4 regions of the Mesorhizobium captivum genome follow, and region 1 is predicted to be linked to each of the others. Evidence: predicted binding sites of a transcription regulator. Region 1 holds the regulator's gene; each other region holds the start of a gene.

Region 1 (4,554 bases):
GCTCTACAAGGGGCTCTCCGGCGTCTCGCTTGCGGTGTTCACGGAAATGACGCCGCCGCCCGGCGACGCCGGCGGCCTGCTCAACGCCATCTACGGCAGCATCGTGATGACCATCATCGGCATCATCGTCGGCACGCCGATCGGCGTGCTCGCCGGAACCTACATGGCCGAATACGGGCGCTTCTCGCGTCTCACCACGGTGGTGCGTTTCATCAACGACATCCTGTTGTCGGCGCCGTCGATCATCGTCGGCCTGTTCGTCTATGAGCTGATGGTGCGGCCGATGGGCCACTTCTCGGCGATCGCCGGCGCGGTCGCGCTGTCGATACTGGTGATCCCCGTCGTGGTGCGCACCACCGAGGACATGCTCAACCTGGTGCCGAACGCGCTGCGCGAAGCCGGCACCGCCATCGGCGCGCCGCGCTGGGTGGTGATCCGTTCGGTCGCCTATCGCGCAGCACTTTCCGGCATCGTCACCGGCATTTTGCTGGCCATCGCCCGCATTTCCGGCGAGACGGCGCCGCTACTCTTCACCGCGCTCAACAACCAGTTCTGGTCGAGCAATCTCAACGCGCCGATGGCCAGCCTGCCGGTGACCATCTTCCAGTTTGCGCTCAGCCCCTATGAGGAATGGCAGCAGCTGGCCTGGACGGGCGCACTTATAATCACCCTGACGGTTCTCGGGCTGAGCATCTTCGCCCGCAGCCTTACCGGACGCAGAGAGGACAGATGAAACCGATGTTGTCCACCGACCTTAACGTAGCCGAGACGGCCGTCGAGAAGGCCAAGATCGAGGTTAAGAACCTCAACTTCTACTATGGCCAGTCGAAGGCGCTGAAGGACATCAACCTGTCGCTGCCCGAACGCAGCGTCACCGCCTTCATCGGGCCGTCGGGCTGCGGGAAGTCGACGCTGCTGCGCGTGCTGAACCGCATTTACGAGCTTTATCCGAAGCAGAACGCCGAAGGCCAGGTGCTGCTCGACGGCAAGAACATCCTCGACCGTTCGCAGGACCTCAACCTGCTAAGGACCAAGATCGGCATGGTGTTCCAGAAGCCGACGCCGTTCCCGATGTCGATCTACGAGAACATCGCCTTCGGCGTCAGGCTGTATGAGAAGATCAGCAAGGCCGAGATGGACAACCGCGTCGAGCAGGCGCTGAAGCGCGCCGCGCTCTGGACCGAGGTCAAGGACAAGCTCAACGCCAGCGGCCTCAGCCTCTCCGGCGGCCAGCAGCAGCGGCTCTGCATCGCCCGCACCGTGGCGGTGAAGCCGGAGGTCATCCTGCTCGACGAGCCGGCCTCGGCGCTCGATCCGCTGTCGACCGCCAAGATCGAGGAACTGATCGACGAGTTGCAGGCCGACTACACGATCGTGATCGTCACCCACAACATGCAGCAGGCGGCGCGCGTGTCGCGGCAGACGGCGTTCATGTATCTCGGCGAGCTGGTCGAGTTCGACCGGACCGAGAAGATCTTCACCTCGCCCCGCGAGAAGCGCACGCAGGACTACATCACCGGCCGCTTCGGCTGAGTTCATACGAGGACACCATCATGGCCCATACGGTCGCTTCCTTCGACGAGGACCTGAGGCAGATCAGCCAGCTCATCCGTGACATGGGCGATCTTGCCGGCTCCATGGTCGGCGCCTCGACCAAGGCGCTGCTCAATTCCGACAACGCGATGGCGCAGCGCGTGGTCTCCGACGACGCCATCATGGACGCGCGCCAGCGCGAGCTCGACGACCGCGCCATCACGCTGATCGCCAAGCGCCAGCCGATGGCCGACGACCTGCGCAGCGTGGTCGGCGCGATCCGCATGGCCGGCGACCTCGAGCGCATCGGCGATCTCGCCAAGAACATCGCCAAGCGGGTCGGCTCGGTCGGCGTCAGCGCTGCGCCACGCGACCTGTCGCACTCCATCGACTCGATGGCGCAGTTGGTGCTGATCCAGGTCCAGGGTGTCATCGAGGAGTACACGGCGGGCGACGCCACGGCGCTTGCCAAGCTCAGGAACGACGACGAGCGCATCGACGTCAAATACACATCCGTGTTCCGCGAGCTCCTGACCTACATGATGGAGGATCCGCGCAACATCACGGCCTGCACGCATCTCCTGTTCTGCGCCAAGAATCTGGAGCGCATCGGCGACCATGTCACCAACATCGCCGAGAACGCCTATTATGTGCTGACCGGCACCCAATTGCCCGCGAACCGTCCGAAGCAGGACGAGACGGCGATGTCGGCTCCGGCGGCGTGACAGCGAAGGTACCTGCCAAATGATCGCCCCACGCATCATGGTGGTGGAGGACGAGGAGCCGCTGGGGGTGCTGCTCCGCTATAACCTCGAATCCGAGGGCTACCAGGTCGAGGTGGTGACCCGCGGCGACGAGGCCGAGATCCGCCTGCAGGAGAACGTGCCCGACCTTCTGGTGCTCGACTGGATGGTGCCGGCGGTTTCCGGCATCGAGCTTTGCCGGCGCTTGAGGATGCGCCCGGAGACCGAGCGGCTGCCGATCATCATGCTGACCGCGCGCGGCGAGGAAAGCGACAGGGTGCGCGGCCTCTCGACGGGCGCCGATGACTACCTGGTCAAGCCGTTCTCGACGCCGGAATTCATGGCCAGGGTCAAGGCGCTGTTGCGCCGCGCCAAGCCGGAGGTGCTGTCCAGCGTGCTCAAGGTCGGCGACATCGTGCTCGACCGCGAATCGCACCGCGTCTACCGCAAGAAGAGCGAGATCAGGCTCGGCCCGACCGAGTTCCGGTTGCTCGAATTCATGATGCGGCATCCCGGCCGCGTGTTCTCGCGCAGCCAGCTGCTCGACAATGTCTGGGGCGAGACGATCTATATCGACGAGCGCACCGTGGACGTGCATGTCGGACGCCTGCGCAAGGCGGTCAACAACGGCCGTATGCCGGACGTGATCCGTACCATCCGTGGAGCCGGCTACGCGATCCGCGAGGATTGATCAGGCCACGTTCTTCCCGGCGGCGCCTGCTCGCGCCTGGACGCCCGGCGCGAAAATCTCCTGGTCGACGAAGCTCAGCGCGCGCATGGCGCAGCCTTCGCGGATCAGCGGCAATTCGTTCGGCTCGGTGTCGAAGGAGATCGATTTGGAGTGCTGGCCGCCGGCGGTCTGGGCGATGGCTTCCCGCAGCGCCGGCTCGATCAGGTCGAAAGCCGCCGCGCTGACGCCGACCATGGCGACCGGCGCCGGGTCGATCAGCGCGAACAGGCTGCCCAGCCCAAAGCCCAGCGCCTCGCCCGCCCGGCGATAGGCCTCGCGCTCCGGCCCGTCTTTTTCACGCGCCTTCGTGGCAAGAGCCCGCATGTCGGCATCGCCGACGTCGACCGGCTCGGCGTCCTCGCTCATCTTCATGGCGCTGCGCCAGATGGCGTAGTTGCCGGCATAGGCCTCGACGCAGCCGCGGCGCCCGCAGCGGCAGAGCGCGCCGCCGGGACGGTGGATCATGTGGCCGAACTCGCCGCCTGAGGAATGTGTGCCGGTGAACAACTCGCCTTTCAGCACCAGCCCCATGCCGATGCCGTGCGAGAGCAGGATGGCGATGAAATTGTCGCGATAGCGGTCGGGGTCGCGCCATTGCAGCGCCACCGCCATCATGTTGCAGTCGTTCTCCATGGTGGCGGGAATGCCGAATTCATGCTCCAGGATGTCGGCGAAAGGAATGTCGGTCAGCGGCGTGATCGGCGACCACAGCATGGCGCGGGCATGGGAATCGGTGATGCCCTGGATGCCCATGGCGATGCGGGCGACGCTGGCGACATCGAGATCGGGGTCTTCCAGCCGACGCCGGACGATCGCCGTGCATTCGCCGATCAGCTCGTCGCGCGGCATGGTGAGGGTGTCGAGGCGCCGTTGCTCCTCGGCGATGACCTGGCCGGCATAGTCGATGACGGCGACGGAGAGGAAATTCAGCGACAGCACCACCGTCACCACCGCGGCCGCCTCGGGGTTGAGGGCGAGGCCGACTTGCGGCCGGCCGCGCTTCAGCGACGCGGTCTCGCTCGGCTTGCTCTCGGCCAGGATGCCTTCATGGATGAGGTCCGCTGAGATCGCCGAAATCGTCGAGTGGCTGAGCCCGGTGGTCGCGGCGATTTCCGTGCGCGACGGCTGGCCGGCCCGGCGCACGGCCGAGAGCACCATGGCGCGGTTGCGCCGGCGCAGGTCGTCGTGGCGGATTCCGACCGACATCCTTTCCTTCCTCCCGGGCGTCGCGGCCTTCTCATCATGCCATGGGCCGTCGCCGACGTGCCAGGATACTGGCAGAAGCTGCCGGGGCTGTCATTATTTATTGCGGGTCTCGAAAAAAAGTCTGCGGCACCTCAAGAACCATCATAATCGCAGTTGACAGCGCTTCGGCGTTGGATCAGTGTTTTTTCGAGGCTCGAAAAAAAGCCTCTGTGTCCGGCCTTCGGGCCAGTCTGGGTCGCGCCGCAAGGCGGCGCAGGGAGGAAAATCATGAAGAGTTTCGCAGCCGCCATGCTGGCGGGTGTCGCCATGTCGCTGACGCTGGCGTCGGTCGCAGAGGCGAAG
Region 2 (4,554 bases), on a different contig from region 1:
CACCGGATAGCCGCGATAGCCGGCGCAGGCGAGGCTAGCCCAGTCGCCATCGCCTTCTTGCGCCTGCGCGTAGGTCACGCAGTCCTTCTTCCAGTCGAGATCGGTATAGGCGCTGGAAATATCGCCGGCATAGGCTGCCTGGCAGAGACCGGCGAGGGCAAGCGGGACGAGAAACGCACGCATCGCTGACAACTCCGTTTCGAGTTGCCGGAGCGTATCGCCAATCCTTATTTCTTCAAGCTGGCTTCAATCAGTAGATCGGCGTTGCGGGCGACCGAGGCCGCCGGTCCGCCCAGCCCGAACAACTGGCCGCTGATATAGGCGCCCTCGATGAGGAGCAGCAGCCCGTCGCCGAGCGTGTCGGCGTCCGTTGCGCCCATCGCCGTGGCCATGGCGCGCAGGCGCCGGCGCAGTTCCTGCTTGTTGTTCTCGCTGACGATGCGCGCCGGATGGCCGTGCTCGGGATATTCGACCGCCGCATTGGTCATCCCGCAACCGCGATAGTCTCGCTTTTGCGTGCGCTTGCCGACCCGGGTGAGGAAAGCGATGATCTGCGCACGCGGATTGCCGGGATGCGCGTCGACGGCTTCGTTGAAGCGCGCCCAGAATTCGAGGTCATACTTGCGCAGATAAGAGGCGGCGAGCTCGTCCTTCGACGGAAAGCTACGGTAGAGGCTGGGCTTGGTGACGCCGGCGCGCTTGACGATCTCGTCGACGCCAATCGCACGGATGCCTTCGCGATAGAACAGGTCGCGCGCCACGTCGAGGATCTTGTCGGCGGCCTTCGGCGCCGGCACGGTGGGCGTCTCGTTCACCGACGCTTCAATTTTATTGTCCGATGGCATTCAACAAACTCGCTTGACAATGTTACTGACCGGTACGTATGTATGGCGCCACCCCATTGCAACGTACCGGTCAGTAACATGATAACCCAGTCCCGTCCGTTTGGCCAGCGCTACGCCTTCGTCGTCGTTGCCGTCATTTTCCTTTGCCTGTGCCGCCGGGCTTCGCTCGGCGCCCGCCGTCATGATGCTGCCGTTGGAAAACAGTTTTGGCTGGCGGCGCGACGTCATCTCGCTGGCCGCCGGCGTCGGCATCCTGCTCTACGGCCTGACCGGGCCGTTTGCGGCGGCGCTGATGGAGCGAATTGGGCTCCGCCGCACGCTGCTCGCCTCGCTGCTGATCATGTCGGGCTCGACGGCGCTCAGCCTGCTGATGACAGAGCCATGGCATCTCTTCATCACCTGGGGCGTCTTTTCCGGCATCGGCTCGGGCGCGGTGGCAAGCGTGCTCGGTGCCACCATCGTCAATCGCTGGTTCAAGACCAATCGCGGCCTGGTGATGGGCCTGATGTCGGCCTCCAGCGCCACCGGCATGCTGGTGTTCCTGCCGCTCATCGCCTCGCTGGCCCAGGCCGGTGGCTGGAAGCCGGTGGCGATCGCGGTGGCGCTGGCAACGGCCGCGCTCATCCCGCTCGTGCTCCTGCTGGTGCCGGAGCGTCCGGCCTCGATCGGCCAGGTCCGCTACGGCGCCGATGCGGACGACGTGCCGCCGGTGTCGCCGGCCTCGCAGGGCAATTTCCTTACGCATACGCTCACCACGCTGCGGCGCGCCGCGGGCACCAGGGTGTTCTGGTATCTCTTCGCCACCTTCTTCGTCTGCGGCTTCACCACCAACGGCCTCGTCGGCACGCACCTCATCGCCTTCTGCGGCGACATGGGCATCGGCGAGGTGCAGGCCGCCGGCCTGCTGTCGATGATGGGTATCTTCGACCTGATCGGCACCACACTGTCGGGCTGGCTCACCGACCGCTTCGATCCGCGCAAGCTGCTCGGCGTCTACTATGCCGTGCGCGGCCTGTCGCTGATCTATCTGCCCTATTCCGGTTTCTCGGCGGTCAGCCTGATCATCTTTGCCGTGCTCTATGGTCTGGACTGGATCGCCACCGTGCCGCCAACGCTGAGGCTCGCCAACGAAGCCTTCGGCGACCGCAGCGGGCCGATCGTCTTCGGCTGGATCGTCGCCGGTCACCAGGTGGGCGCAGCGGCCGCTGCGGCCTTCGGCGGAACCATGAGGGAATTGCAGGGCAATTACGAGCTGGCGTTCATGATCGCCGGCATGACCGGTATTGCCGCGGCCTGTATTTCGCTGCTCATTAATACGAGCAAGCCGGCGTTCGAGCCTGAGCCGCAGGCGGCTTGAGGTGCTACTTTCCCTTCTCCCCCTGTGGGAGAAGGTGGCCGAGCGAAGCTCGGTCGGATGAGGGGTGTTCCAGCTTGGCAGTGACGGCGATCCGTCCAGCACCCCTCAACCGTCTCGGCGCTACGCGCCGATCCACCTTCTCCCGCAAGGGGGAGAAGGGAAGGCTGTTCACTGTTATCAAAACTTCATGGTTCCGATATGTGCCTGAAACATTGAGGCTGGAGCTTGGCGGTCCCGTTCAACGCCATCCCGGAGACAGCCATGAACAAGCTCTCGTTGACCCGCCGCGCTTTCGTTACCTCGGCCAGCGCCTTTGGCCTTGTCGGTGCCTCCGGGCTCGCACTGCCTTATTATTCCCGTGCCAACCAGCGCCCGGCCTTCACCCATGGCGTCCAGTCGGGCGACGTCGATGCCACCTCGGGCATGGTCTGGACCCGCACCGATCGGCCGGCGCGCGTGATGTACGAAGTGTCGACCACCGAAAGCTTCGCCGACGCGACGCGGCTGGCTGCGCTCGATACCTCGCCGGCAAGCGACTACACGGTGAAGCGGCTGCTCACCGACCTCGCCTCCGACCAGGACATCTTCTACCGCATGACTGCCGCCGACCTTTCCGACATCAATGCCGTCTCCGAGCCGATCGTCGGCCGCTTCCGCACCGCGCCGGCCTCCAAGCGCGACGTGCGCTTCGCCTGGTCGGGCGACACCGCCGGCCAGGGCTGGGGCATCGACGAGACCGGCATGAAGACCTATTCCACCATCGCCAAGCACACGCCGGACTTCTTCCTGCATTCCGGCGACACGATCTATGCCGACGGCGCCATGAAGGACGAAGTCGACCTGCCCGGCGGCGGCAAGTGGAAGAACGTCGTCATGGTCGACGGCAAGCGCAAGGTCGCCGAGACGCTGGACGAATACCGCGACCAGTGGAAGTACAACATGATGGACAAGCATGTGCTGGGCCTTTCCGCCATCTGCCCGACCTTCTACCAGTGGGACGACCACGAGGTGCTGAACAACTGGTCGGATTCAAAGGACCTCACCGCCGACAACCGCTACAGCGAAAAATCCATCCATGTGCTGGCGGCCCGCGCGGCGCGCGCCTTCCATGAGATGACGACCATCCGCTACGAGCCATCGGAGCCCGGTCGCGTCTACCGCAAGATCGCCCACGGGCCGCTGCTCGACGTCTTCTTCCTCGACATGCGCTCCTATCGCGGTCCCAACGGCCCCGACATGGAAGAGACGCTGACGCCGAAATCGCGCATGCTCGGTGAGCAGCAGACGCAGTGGCTGAAGCGCGAGCTCGCGAACTCCAAGGCGACCTGGAAGATCATCGCCGCCGACATGCCGCTCGGCCTCGTCGTCTGGGACGATGCCGCCAAGAAGGCTGGCGCCGAGGCGGTCAGCAATGGCGATAATGGCGGGCCGAAGGGCCGCGAGCTCGAATTCGCCGATCTGCTGCGCTACATCAAGAATGCCGGCATCGCCAACACGGTGTGGCTCACCGCCGATGTCCACTACACGGCGGCGCATTACTACAACCCCGACAAGGCGCAGTTCCAGGATTTCAACCCGTTCTGGGAGTTCGTCTCCGGCCCGATCCACGCCGGTACGTTCGGCCCCAACGACCTCGACATGACGTTTGGTCCGGAGTTGAAGTTCATCAAGGCGCCAACCGCCGAGCAAGGCCAGAACCTACCGCCGTCGGCCGGGCTGCAATTCTTCGGGCTGGTCGATATTTCCGGCGCCACCGAGCAGCTCACCGTGCGGCTGATGGATCGCGACGACAACGAGCTCTACAAGATGACGCTCGACCCGGTGCGGTCGGCGTAAGGCCGGCGCGAGGCACCCCCCTCTGTCCCGCCGGACATCTCCCCCGCAAGGGGGGAGATTGGCGGCTTCGGCCTTGGCGCCCCTCTCCGACGCTTGAGATTGGCGAAAGGCGACGTCACATCGATCTCCCCCCTTGCGGGGGAGATGGCCGGCAGGCCAGAGGGGGTGGGAAGGATCGCTACGTTTGCCGCGTTCTTAAGACTGCCGTCGTCAATCCGGATAGCAGGTCGCTGGAACGTTCGGCCAGACGGCGCTGTCGCAGTCGGCCGCCTTCTGCCGCTGCTTGAAAGCGGCGCTGACCGGGCCGGTGACGATCGGATCGACGCCATCAGGGGCGTCGGCGAACATCTGCTGCGCGGTCTTGGCGTCAGGCGGCGAGATCGGGTCGGCTTCTCTCAGCGCCGCCGCCGACTGCGCGGCGCCGGCCGCGACCAGCACGCCAAGCGCTGCCCACGCGAAAACCGGACGCAATCTGGACATCTGATCGGTCATGAACATCGAACTGCCCGGCCCCTC
Region 3 (4,554 bases), on a different contig from region 1:
ATCCTCATGTTCGCGCGCCTCGTATTCGGCGCGCATGCGGCGCACGAGATCCAGCTCGGCCTGGAAGTCGACATAGTGCGGCAGCTTCAGATGCTCGACGAAGCCGGTCGCCTGCACATTGTCGGAATGCGAGATGACGAACTCTTCGTCTTGTGCTGCGGCAATCACATCCTCGCCGAGCTCGCTCGCGCGCAGCGCCCGGTCGCACAGCGCCATGGCCATCGCCTTGCGCTCGCTCTGGCCGAAGACAAGGCCGTAGCCGCGGGTGAATTGCGGCGGCGCCTTGGCCGATCCCTTGAACTGGTTGACCATCTGGCATTCGGTGACGCGGATCGAGCCAAGCGGCACGGCGAAAGGCAGTTCCGGCACGTCCAGCTCCAACTCGACCTCGCCAATGCGGATCTCGCCCACGAAGGGATGGTTGCGGGCGTAGCCGCGCTGCGTCGAATAGCCGAGCGCCAGGAGAAAACCCTCGTCGCCGCGCGACAGCGCCTGCAGGCGGATGTCACGCGCCATCGGGAATTGCAGCGGCTCGCGCGTGATGTCGCCGGGGATATGGTCAAGCGGCATGTCGCCGTCGGCTTCGATCAGCCCTTCATGGGCGAGGATCGAGGAGACGCGCGGCATGACTTCCGCCTCGGTCGGACGCTGCGCGGGCGCCTCGACTTCGGCGCCGGCGGCAAGCTCCGGGTCAAGCAGGCGGTGGGTGTAGTCGAAGGTCGGGCCGAGCACCTGGCCGCCGGGCAGGTCCTTGTAGGTGGCCGACACGCGCCGCTCGACCTGCATGGCGCCTGTATCGACCGGGCTGGTGTAGCCGAAGCGCGGCAGCGTGGTGCGGTAGGCGCGCACCAGGAAGATCGCCTCGATCATGTCGCCGCGCGCCTGGACGACGGCAAGCGCCGCCAACTCGCGGTCGTAGAGCGAGCCTTCGCTCATCACGCGGTCGACGCCGAGCGCCAGCTGCTCGACGATCTGGTCGAGGCGCAGCGCCGGCACCGAGCGGTCGCCGCGGCGGCGGTCGGCCAGCAGGCGGTGGGCATTGGCAATTGCGGCTTCGCCGCCTTTCACCGCGACATACATGTCATGCCTCCATCGTCTTGATGCGGGTGGTGCGCGGCAGGCAGGCGAGGCTGCCGCGTGCCGCCAGGATGATGTCGACGCCGCGCGGAAAACGCTGGTTGTTCTGCTTCCACTGCTCGACGAAATGGCGCGGCATGCCTGTCGGAGCGATCATAGACGTCTTCTCGATGCCTGGTCCTTCGAGTAGCAGCGACGGACCCGAAGCAAGGTCATCGACCAAAAGGATGAGCGTCGTCGAGCGGTTGGGATATTCCTGCGTGCCCTGCGAAAAGCCGTCGAGCGCCGCCATTTCCGCCGGGTTGGCGACCAAAGCGAAATGCGCGTCGGCCGGCGTGTTGGCCAAGGGCGCGCCGGTGTGGAAGCCGAGCCAGGCCTTGACCGGGGCCTCCGCCTGCAGCCGCGGATCGAGCCAGACCGGCGTGTCGTTGTCGCAGAGCGAAAGCGCCACGGCGCCGGCGGTCGCCGACAGCGGCGCCGGCGGATGGGCGAGCGGCGGCAGCGCCTGGACGCTGCCGGGGCGAGCCATCGCATCCATGATGGCGCGGAACACGACTTGAGCGTTGAAGACGGGATCGGCGAAGCCGCCCTCGATCGATTGCGTGGCGATATCCATCAGTCCTCTCCGCGCACCATGGTGAAGAAATCCACTTTCGTGGCCGCCGTCTCGACGCGCCGCTTCTCGCGCGCCTCTTCGAGTGCTGTCCGCAACGGCGTGACGAGCTTCGTTTCGACCGCTTCGCGGTGAGCCGGGTCCTGCCAGAGCGCATCGGCGATTGCGGCGAGCCTGGCTTTGGCCTTGTCGCGGCCGAGCGCGTAGGAATGGCCGACCTGTCCGGCGGGCAGCCGCACGGTGGCGCGGGTGACGGTCGCCTCGCCGACATTGAAGGGCGCGCCGCCGCCGCCGATCCGGCCGCGCACCGTCACCAGCCCGGTTTCGGGGCCGCGCAGCAGTTCGGCCTCGGAGGGCAGGCCTGAGCTGTCCCACAGACGCGTGATTTCATCGGCCGCCGCATGCGCCAGCGTCGCCATCATAGCCTTCCGCTCGGCCTGCTCGCGCGCTTCCTGTCCTCGCATCGCTTCACTCCTCGCATGAAGATGATTTGTCTATTGATATAGACAACTATACAAATTATACTCATCATCTAGCGAGAGTCCATGACGGGTGGATGACAAAGGGGCGTAAAAGTTTGGGGGCGGGGAGATGATCGGAATTGCGAGCAGCATAGAAAGGCGCAGCGGCGTGTCGCTGTGGCGCCAGATCGCCGACAGGATATTACAGGGGATCGCGAGCGGCGATTTCGCCGAAAATGCGGCGCTGCCGCCCGAGGTTGTGTTGGCGGAACGCTACGGCGTCAACCGCCACACGGTGCGCAGCGCTATTGCTGCACTCGTGCAGGAAGGCGTGCTGAGGGCCGAGCAGGGGCGCGGCACCTTCGTTTTGTCGCGCAAGCGCCTGTCCTATCCGATCGGCGCCCGCACACGCTTTTCGACCGGGCTGCAGAGCCAGACGACCGAGCGCCACATCGCTCTGCTGTCGTCCTCGACCGAGCCGGCCAACCGGCGCATCGCCGAGGCGCTCGGCATTGCCAGGGGAGCGGCCGTGATCCGTCTGGAAACGCGCGGCGAGGCCGACGGGCATCCGGTGTCGCGCGCGACGACCTGGTTCGATGCAAAGCGTTTCGCCGGCATCGAGGCCGCGATGGCGGAGACGGGATCGATCACCGCCTCGCTCAAGCGCTTCGGCATCAACGACTATCTGAGGCACTCAACGGTGCTGTCGGCGCGTCACGCCGACGCCGACGACCTCGCCGCACTTGATTTGCAACCGGGCGCCATCGTGCTGGTGACCGTCGCCGTCAACGTCACGCTGGATGGCCAGCCGATCCAGTTCGCGGAGTCGCGATTTCCGGCGGAACGGGTGGAGCTCAGGCTGTCGGCCAGCGATTAGTCGCGTCTTACCCGACCTCAATAACCGCCTTGATCAGCCCCGACTTCTCATGCGCCCATCGCGCGAGATCGCGCGGCGTTCCGGCAAGCGTCGTGCGGTGGGTGACGAGTTTCCCGAGCGGCACCGCACCGTTGCGGATCGAGGCGGCGACGTGGTCGAAATCGGCATGGAGCGCATTGCGACTGCCGACCAGCGTCATCTCGCGCTTGTGGAATTCAGGATCGGAGAAAGTGATATCGTCCTTGACGACGCTGACCAGCACCAGCGTGCCGCCATGCGCGACATGGGCGAAGGCAGATTGCACCGACTGCGTGTTGCCGGTGGCGTCGAAGACCAGGTCGAAGCCTTCGCCGCTCGTCGCCTCCCGTACCAGGTCGGTGGCTGGTGCTTTCGAACCGTCGAGCGCGGCAAAGCCGAGCTCGCCTTCGGCGAAATTAAGCCGCTCGGTGCTCATGTCGAGCAGGCTGACGTCGAACCCGGCAATGCGCGCGAAGATCGCTGTACCAATGCCGATCGGCCCGGCGCCGATGACCAGCGTGCGGGAGCCCTGCACGGCGAGCGAGCGTCGCACGGCATGCGCGCCGATCGCCAGGAATTCGACCGCAGCCGCATCGGCCAGCGAGAGGCCGTTTGCCGGATAAAGATTTTGCGCCGGCACCAGGATCTCGTCGCACATGGCGCCGTCGCGGTGTACGCCAAGCACCTCGATCCTGACGCAGCAGTTGGGCTTGCCGTGCCGGCAGGCGATGCATTTGCCGCAGGCGAGATAGGGGTTGATGATCACCGGCTCGCCGACGGGAAGGCCGACGCCTTCGCCCCTCTCTACGACCGTGCCCGAGACCTCATGGCCCATGATGCGCGGATAGGCAAGGAACGGGTGCTTGCCCTCGAAGATGTGGTAGTCGGTGCCGCAGATGCCGACATGGCTGACAGCGACCCGCGCCCAGCCGGGCGGCGGCGCGCCGGGCGCCGCGCGGTCTTCGAGAACAAGGTCGCCAGGCGAGCGGCAAACGACGGCTTTCATGCGCTAATCCAGTATTTGTAAGGAGCGCCGGCCTCGGTCGATCGGGGCCGGCGCGTCATTCATGGTTATTTGCCGCGACGGCGCAGGCCGTCGAAGTAGACGATGACAATGATCAGCACGCCGGTGATGATGCGCTGCCAGAAGGCATTGACGTTGAGCAGGTTGGCGCCGTTGTTGATGGTGGCCAGAATGAAAGCGCCAAGCAGCGGTCCGTGCACGGAGCCGACCGCGCCGAACAGCGAGGTGCCGCCGATCACCGACGAGGCAATCGCCTGCAGTTCCCAACCCTCGGCCTGCGTCGGATTGCCGATGCCGATGCGCGAGGCCAGCAGCACGCCAACGAAAGCCGCGCAGAGACCCGATAGCGTATAGGCCATATAGATGGTGCGCTGGACATTGACGCCCGACAGGCGCGAGGCCTCGGCGTTGGAGCCGACCGAGAACAGATATCGGCCCCAACGGCTGTGATGCAGGAAGACATAGGCGGGGATGCCGACCAGGA
Region 4 (4,554 bases), on a different contig from region 1:
TAGGTCTCGAGGTTGACGAACTGGCGCTGGCCCGGCGCATGGTCCATCAGCGAGGCGAGCTTCACCCGGTCGTCGGTCTCGAAATTGGCGAAGGCCTCGAGGCAATCCGGCGCCGAGACCTCGCAGCGCAGATGGATGAAATGGTCGGCCCTGAGCCGATCCTGCCTGACGCTGTCCTCGATGGCGTCGGCGAGCTTGCGAACGTCGTCGGACTTCAGGTCGGCATCCTCGTCCATGCCGACGCGCAAGGCATCGAGCACCGTGGTAATGCCGGCAGTCGCTACCTGCGCGTCATGGGCAAGCACGGCGGCGATCGGGTTCCAGCGCACTTTCGGGCGCGGCGCGTAGTGGCCTTCGAGATGGTCGGTGTGCAGTTCGACGAGACCCGGGATGACGTAATCGCCGCCCATGTCCTCGCCGGCACGGGTGGCGCCCGGCTCTATCGCGGCAATAAGGCCATCGCGCAGCAGCAGCGAGCCCTCGACGATCTCGTCGGGCAGCACGATGCGGGCATTGTTCAAAACGGTCTCGGCGGTCATTTCAGGCAGTCCTATCTCAAGCGATCCATATCGGGCGGTCGTAGCGAGTGGTCAAATCAGGCGGTTTTTCTGGCCGGGCGGCGTCCAAGCGCATGGTGGGAGAGCACCATGAACGGCGCGCCCGGTTCGGTTTCGACGAACAGAGTCAGCGCATCCACCGGCACCGGACGCTGCAGCACATCCGCGAACAGGCTGTCGATTGCTGCGCGAAGACGCGGGCTTTCCTGTGGCCCGACGCGGCCCGACAACGTCATGTGGAAGCGGAATGTCTCGAAGACGTAAGGATAGCCCCACTGGCATAGATTGCGGAATTCCTGCGGCTTCAGCGAGTCTGGGCTGCGCCGCTCGATCTCGGCCTCGGTCAGTGGCGCGCGGAAGCGGTCGAAGGCGCGCACGACCTCGCCGGCAAAGCCGTTGAGCTCAGCCAACGGCGCCTCCGGCACCAGCGCGAAAAAGCCGTCGATCTGGCCGACGACGAGGCGAGGAATGACGACCGGCGATGTGACTTCGGCGAAATTGTCGAGCGCTTCGCGCAGCGAGGCTTCCGTCTCGTTCGGCGCCAGCCCGAACGGTGCCTTCAGCGTCGCATGGAACCCATAGCGCCGCGCCGAGGCGGTATGGAACGCAACTTCCGCCGCCGACAGCTCAGCCACAGCCTCGACCGGCCGCGCCGCCGCGCCGAAAGGGTCGCGGCCGAGCCAATTGGCGGCGATGCGCGCCAGCGGCTCGTCCTGCCGTGGGGTGAAATAGATGGCGTAGCGCATGAGAAAACCTCATCGAAGCGCGTCGCCCCAGAGGGGGCAATGGTGCGGCGCGCTCCAAGTCTTTATCTGTGCATGTCGTTATCCCAAAACCGCTTCGCACTTTTGGGCGACATGCATCCGTCCGCTGCCATAGGTGATTTCCATGACGGATTGACGAAGCTTTCATGGGTTTTCGAAGGCAACCAGGCCCTGACGGTCCTTAGCCGACGATTTTCCCGAACTGGACCAACAACTTGAGCGCGATAGAAAATCTTAGGCCTTCATCAGCCACTCGTGCTCGGCCGCGTTGTGGAATTTCCACGTCCGCTTCGGGCCGGCCATGACGTTGAGATAATAGAGATCGTAGCCGTGGCAGGCCGCGCATGGGTGGTAGCCCTTCGGCACCAGCACGACATCGCCATCCTCGATCGCCATCGCCTCGTCGAGGTCGCGGTCACCATTCTTGTCGGCGTCGGTATAGACGCGTTGGAAGGCAAAGCCCTGCGGCGGGTTGAGGCGATGGTAATAGGTCTCCTCGAGATAGGATTCCACCGGGAGATTGTCCTGGTCGTGCTTGTGCGGCGGATAGCTCGATGTGTGACCGCCGGGCGTGATGACCTCGACCACCAGAAGCGAGTCGGCCGGCTTGCCCTCCGGCAGGATGTTGGTGACGTAGCGGGTGTTGGTGCCCTTGCCGCGCACTTCCTGGCCGAGATCGTCGGGTGCGATGACACGGGCCGGCAGGCCGCCGCCGAGGCCCGGCGCCGAGCAGACGGCGAGCTCAAGGTCGGTGTCGGCGGTCACCGACCAGTCGGAGTCTTGCGGCACATAGACCGACCAGGGCTTGCCCTCGAAGGGCGACATGCGCTCGCCGAGCAGGCCGAGATCCTTGTCCGCGGCTGAGGCGTTGCCCTTGCCGGTGACGAAGACCAGGCAGACCTCGCGATCGCCCGTTTTGCCGGACGCCGTCTCGCCCGGCCGCAGACGGTGAAGATCGAAACCCACGTAAGTCCAGCCGGCGCTTTGCGGCGTGACGTGAGCGACGCGGCCGTGGCCCTTGTCGGCCTTGACAAGCAGTTTCGACATTTTTGTCTCCTGGGTCATTCCTTCGGCTCGGCCGGAGGTTTGTCCTCGGCCGGCTTGTAGAGATAGAAGAACTGCCACACCGCGTAGCCGGCGAAGCCGAGCGCGATGATGCCCCAGAAGGGGGTGCCGGAGGCGAACTCGATCACCGACCAGACAAGGCAGACGGCGACCACGGCGATGCGCCGCCACAGCGGCCGGAAGAAGGGGTGCTCATAGTCTTTCATCGCGCCAATCCAGGATTTGTTCGACACGCATCAAATAAGCCGCGCGTCGAAACGAATCCGCCGTTCAGGCATTCGGGAAGCCTTGCGTCTCCACCGTGTAGCCGGCTGCCGTCATCACCCGCATCAGCTCCTTGTGGCCGACTTGCGCCATCTTCAGCGGCGGATTCTTCTTCGGGTCTTGCTCGGCCTCGACCACGAACCAGCCTTCGTAACCATAATCGGCGAAACGCTGGACGATGGCGCCGAAATCGAGCGAGCCGTCGCCCGGCACGGTGAAGGCGCCGAGCGCCACTGCATCGAGGAAGGACTGTTTTGAGCGGTCGAGGCCCTCGATCACGCCCATGCGCACGTCCTTCACATGGACGTGGTTGATGCGCTTGTGGTGGTTGTCGATGGCGCGCAGCACGTCGCCGCCGGCAAAGGCGAGATGGCCGGCATCGAGCAGCAGCGGGATGCCTTCGCCGGAATTGCGCATGAAGGCGTCTAGCTCCGGTTCGGTCTCGACCACAGCCGCCATGTGATGGTGGTAGGAGAGCGGCATGCCCTGGTAGGCGCACCACTCGCCGAATTCGGTGAGGCGCCGGCCATAGGCCTTCATCTCGTCATCGGAAAGCTTCGGCTTGGTGGCTAAAGGCTTGGAACGGTCGCCCTGGATGGAGCGGCCGACCTCGCCATAGACGATGCAGGGCGCATTGACCGCCTTGAACAGATCGATCATCGGTTGGATGCGATCCTTGTTCCTGGCCAGATCCTCGTTGACCAGCGTGCCGGAGAACCAGCCGCCGCAAAGCGTGACGTCGGCCTCCTTCAGGATCGGCAGCATCACCTTCGGATCGTTGGGGAAGCGGCGGCCCATCTCCATGCCGGTGAAGCCGGCGGAGCGCGACTGGCGCAGACATTCCTCCAGCGACACGTCATCGCTCAACTCCACCAGATCGTCGTTCCACCACGCGATGGGGGACATGCCCAGTTTGGCTTTCAAGTCGTCACTCCAGCTTCAATCGTTGCAAGGCGGACGCAAGCTCAGCCCCGACGGCTGCTTACGGCTTCCTCATATTTCTTGCGCGCGGCATTCACCTGCGGCCGCGACGAGACCGCCGGCACGGCGACGTCCCACCAATGGCCGCCGGCCTCGGTCGACACAAGCGGATCGGTGTCGATGACGAGCACGGTGGTCTTGCTGTTCTCCTTCGCCTTGGCAAGCGCCGTCTCCAATTCGGCGATCGACGCCACCTTTTCGGCGACGGCACCTAAGCTTGCGGCATGGGCGGCGAAGTCGACGTCGGGCATCACCTCGTGGCGCGCGTCCTTGAGCAGATTGTTGAAGTTGGCGCCGCCGGTCGCCATCTGCAGCCGGTTGATGCAGCCATAGCCGCGGTTGTCGAGCAGCACGATGGTCAGTTTCAAGCCCAGCATCACCGAGGTGGCGATCTCGGAATTGAGCATCAGATAGGAGCCATCGCCGACCATGACGACGACCTCCTGGTCGGGCTTCGCCATCTTGACGCCGAGACCGCCGGCGATCTCGTAGCCCATGGTCGAGAAGCCGTATTCGGCATGGTAGGAGCCCGGCGCGCCCGCCTGCCAGAGCTTATGCAATTCGCCCGGCAGGCCGCCTGCGGCATGCAGCAAGGTGACGCCCGAGCCCATGACGCGCTGCACGGCACCGATCACCTGGGCGTCCGACGGATAGGCGGCATTGGTCGATGCCGTCGCCTTGGCGGCCGCGGCCTGCCAATCCTTCTTGCCCTTCAGCGCATTGTCGGTCCAGGCGCTAGGTGCCTTCCAGCCCTTCAGCGCGGCGGAAAGTTCCGCCAGGCCTTCAGAGGCGTCGGCGACCAGCGGCAGCGCCCAGTGCTTGCCGGCGTCGAAACCTTGCGTATTGAGCCCGATGATGGTGCGGCCGGCATTCTTGAACAGCGCCCAGGAGCCGGTGGTGAAATCCTGCAGCCTGGTGCCGAC

Evidence for each region. The regulator PhoB, encoded in region 1, activates phosphate uptake and scavenging genes when phosphate is short. The targets are predictions, from matches to a motif close to TGTCATNNANCTGTCAT.
Region 2: the regulator PhoB is predicted to act here: its motif matches at 2,375-2,391, upstream of RFM40_RS19795 (alkaline phosphatase D family protein).
Region 3: the regulator PhoB is predicted to act here: its motif matches at 2,236-2,252, upstream of phnF (phosphonate metabolism transcriptional regulator PhnF).
Region 4: the regulator PhoB is predicted to act here: its motif matches at 1,446-1,462, upstream of RFM40_RS05195 (DUF1045 domain-containing protein).

Annotation. Positions count from the first base shown of each region.
Region 1 covers NZ_JAVIJB010000003.1:90,388-94,941, forward strand. The annotation lists gene pstA (phosphate ABC transporter permease PstA) at 1-733, shown strand, start outside; gene pstB (phosphate ABC transporter ATP-binding protein PstB) at 730-1,533, shown strand; gene phoU (phosphate signaling complex protein PhoU) at 1,551-2,258, shown strand; gene phoB (phosphate regulon transcriptional regulator PhoB) at 2,278-2,967, shown strand; gene RFM40_RS04485 (ROK family protein) at 2,968-4,212, opposite strand; gene xylF (D-xylose ABC transporter substrate-binding protein) at 4,480-4,554, shown strand, end outside.
Region 2 covers NZ_JAVIJB010000023.1:35,367-39,920, forward strand. The annotation lists gene RFM40_RS19780 (hypothetical protein) at 1-183, opposite strand, end outside; gene RFM40_RS19785 (TetR/AcrR family transcriptional regulator) at 228-845, opposite strand; partial or broken gene RFM40_RS19790 (MFS transporter) at 924-2,202, shown strand; gene RFM40_RS19795 (alkaline phosphatase D family protein) at 2,464-4,038, shown strand; gene RFM40_RS19800 (hypothetical protein) at 4,249-4,530, opposite strand.
Region 3 covers NZ_JAVIJB010000025.1:91,946-96,499, reverse strand. The annotation lists gene RFM40_RS21115 (carbon-phosphorus lyase complex subunit) at 1-1,080, opposite strand, end outside; gene phnH (phosphonate C-P lyase system protein PhnH) at 1,082-1,693, opposite strand; gene phnG (phosphonate C-P lyase system protein PhnG) at 1,693-2,154, opposite strand; gene phnF (phosphonate metabolism transcriptional regulator PhnF) at 2,282-3,028, shown strand; gene RFM40_RS21095 (zinc-binding alcohol dehydrogenase family protein) at 3,036-4,052, opposite strand; gene RFM40_RS21090 (ABC transporter permease) at 4,118-4,554, opposite strand, start outside.
Region 4 covers NZ_JAVIJB010000004.1:1,299-5,852, forward strand. The annotation lists gene RFM40_RS05190 (alpha-D-ribose 1-methylphosphonate 5-triphosphate diphosphatase) at 1-539, opposite strand, end outside; gene RFM40_RS05195 (DUF1045 domain-containing protein) at 596-1,303, opposite strand; gene iolB (5-deoxy-glucuronate isomerase) at 1,556-2,368, opposite strand; gene RFM40_RS05205 (DUF3329 domain-containing protein) at 2,383-2,592, opposite strand; gene iolE (myo-inosose-2 dehydratase) at 2,657-3,574, opposite strand; gene iolD (3D-(3,5/4)-trihydroxycyclohexane-1,2-dione acylhydrolase (decyclizing)) at 3,616-4,554, opposite strand, start outside.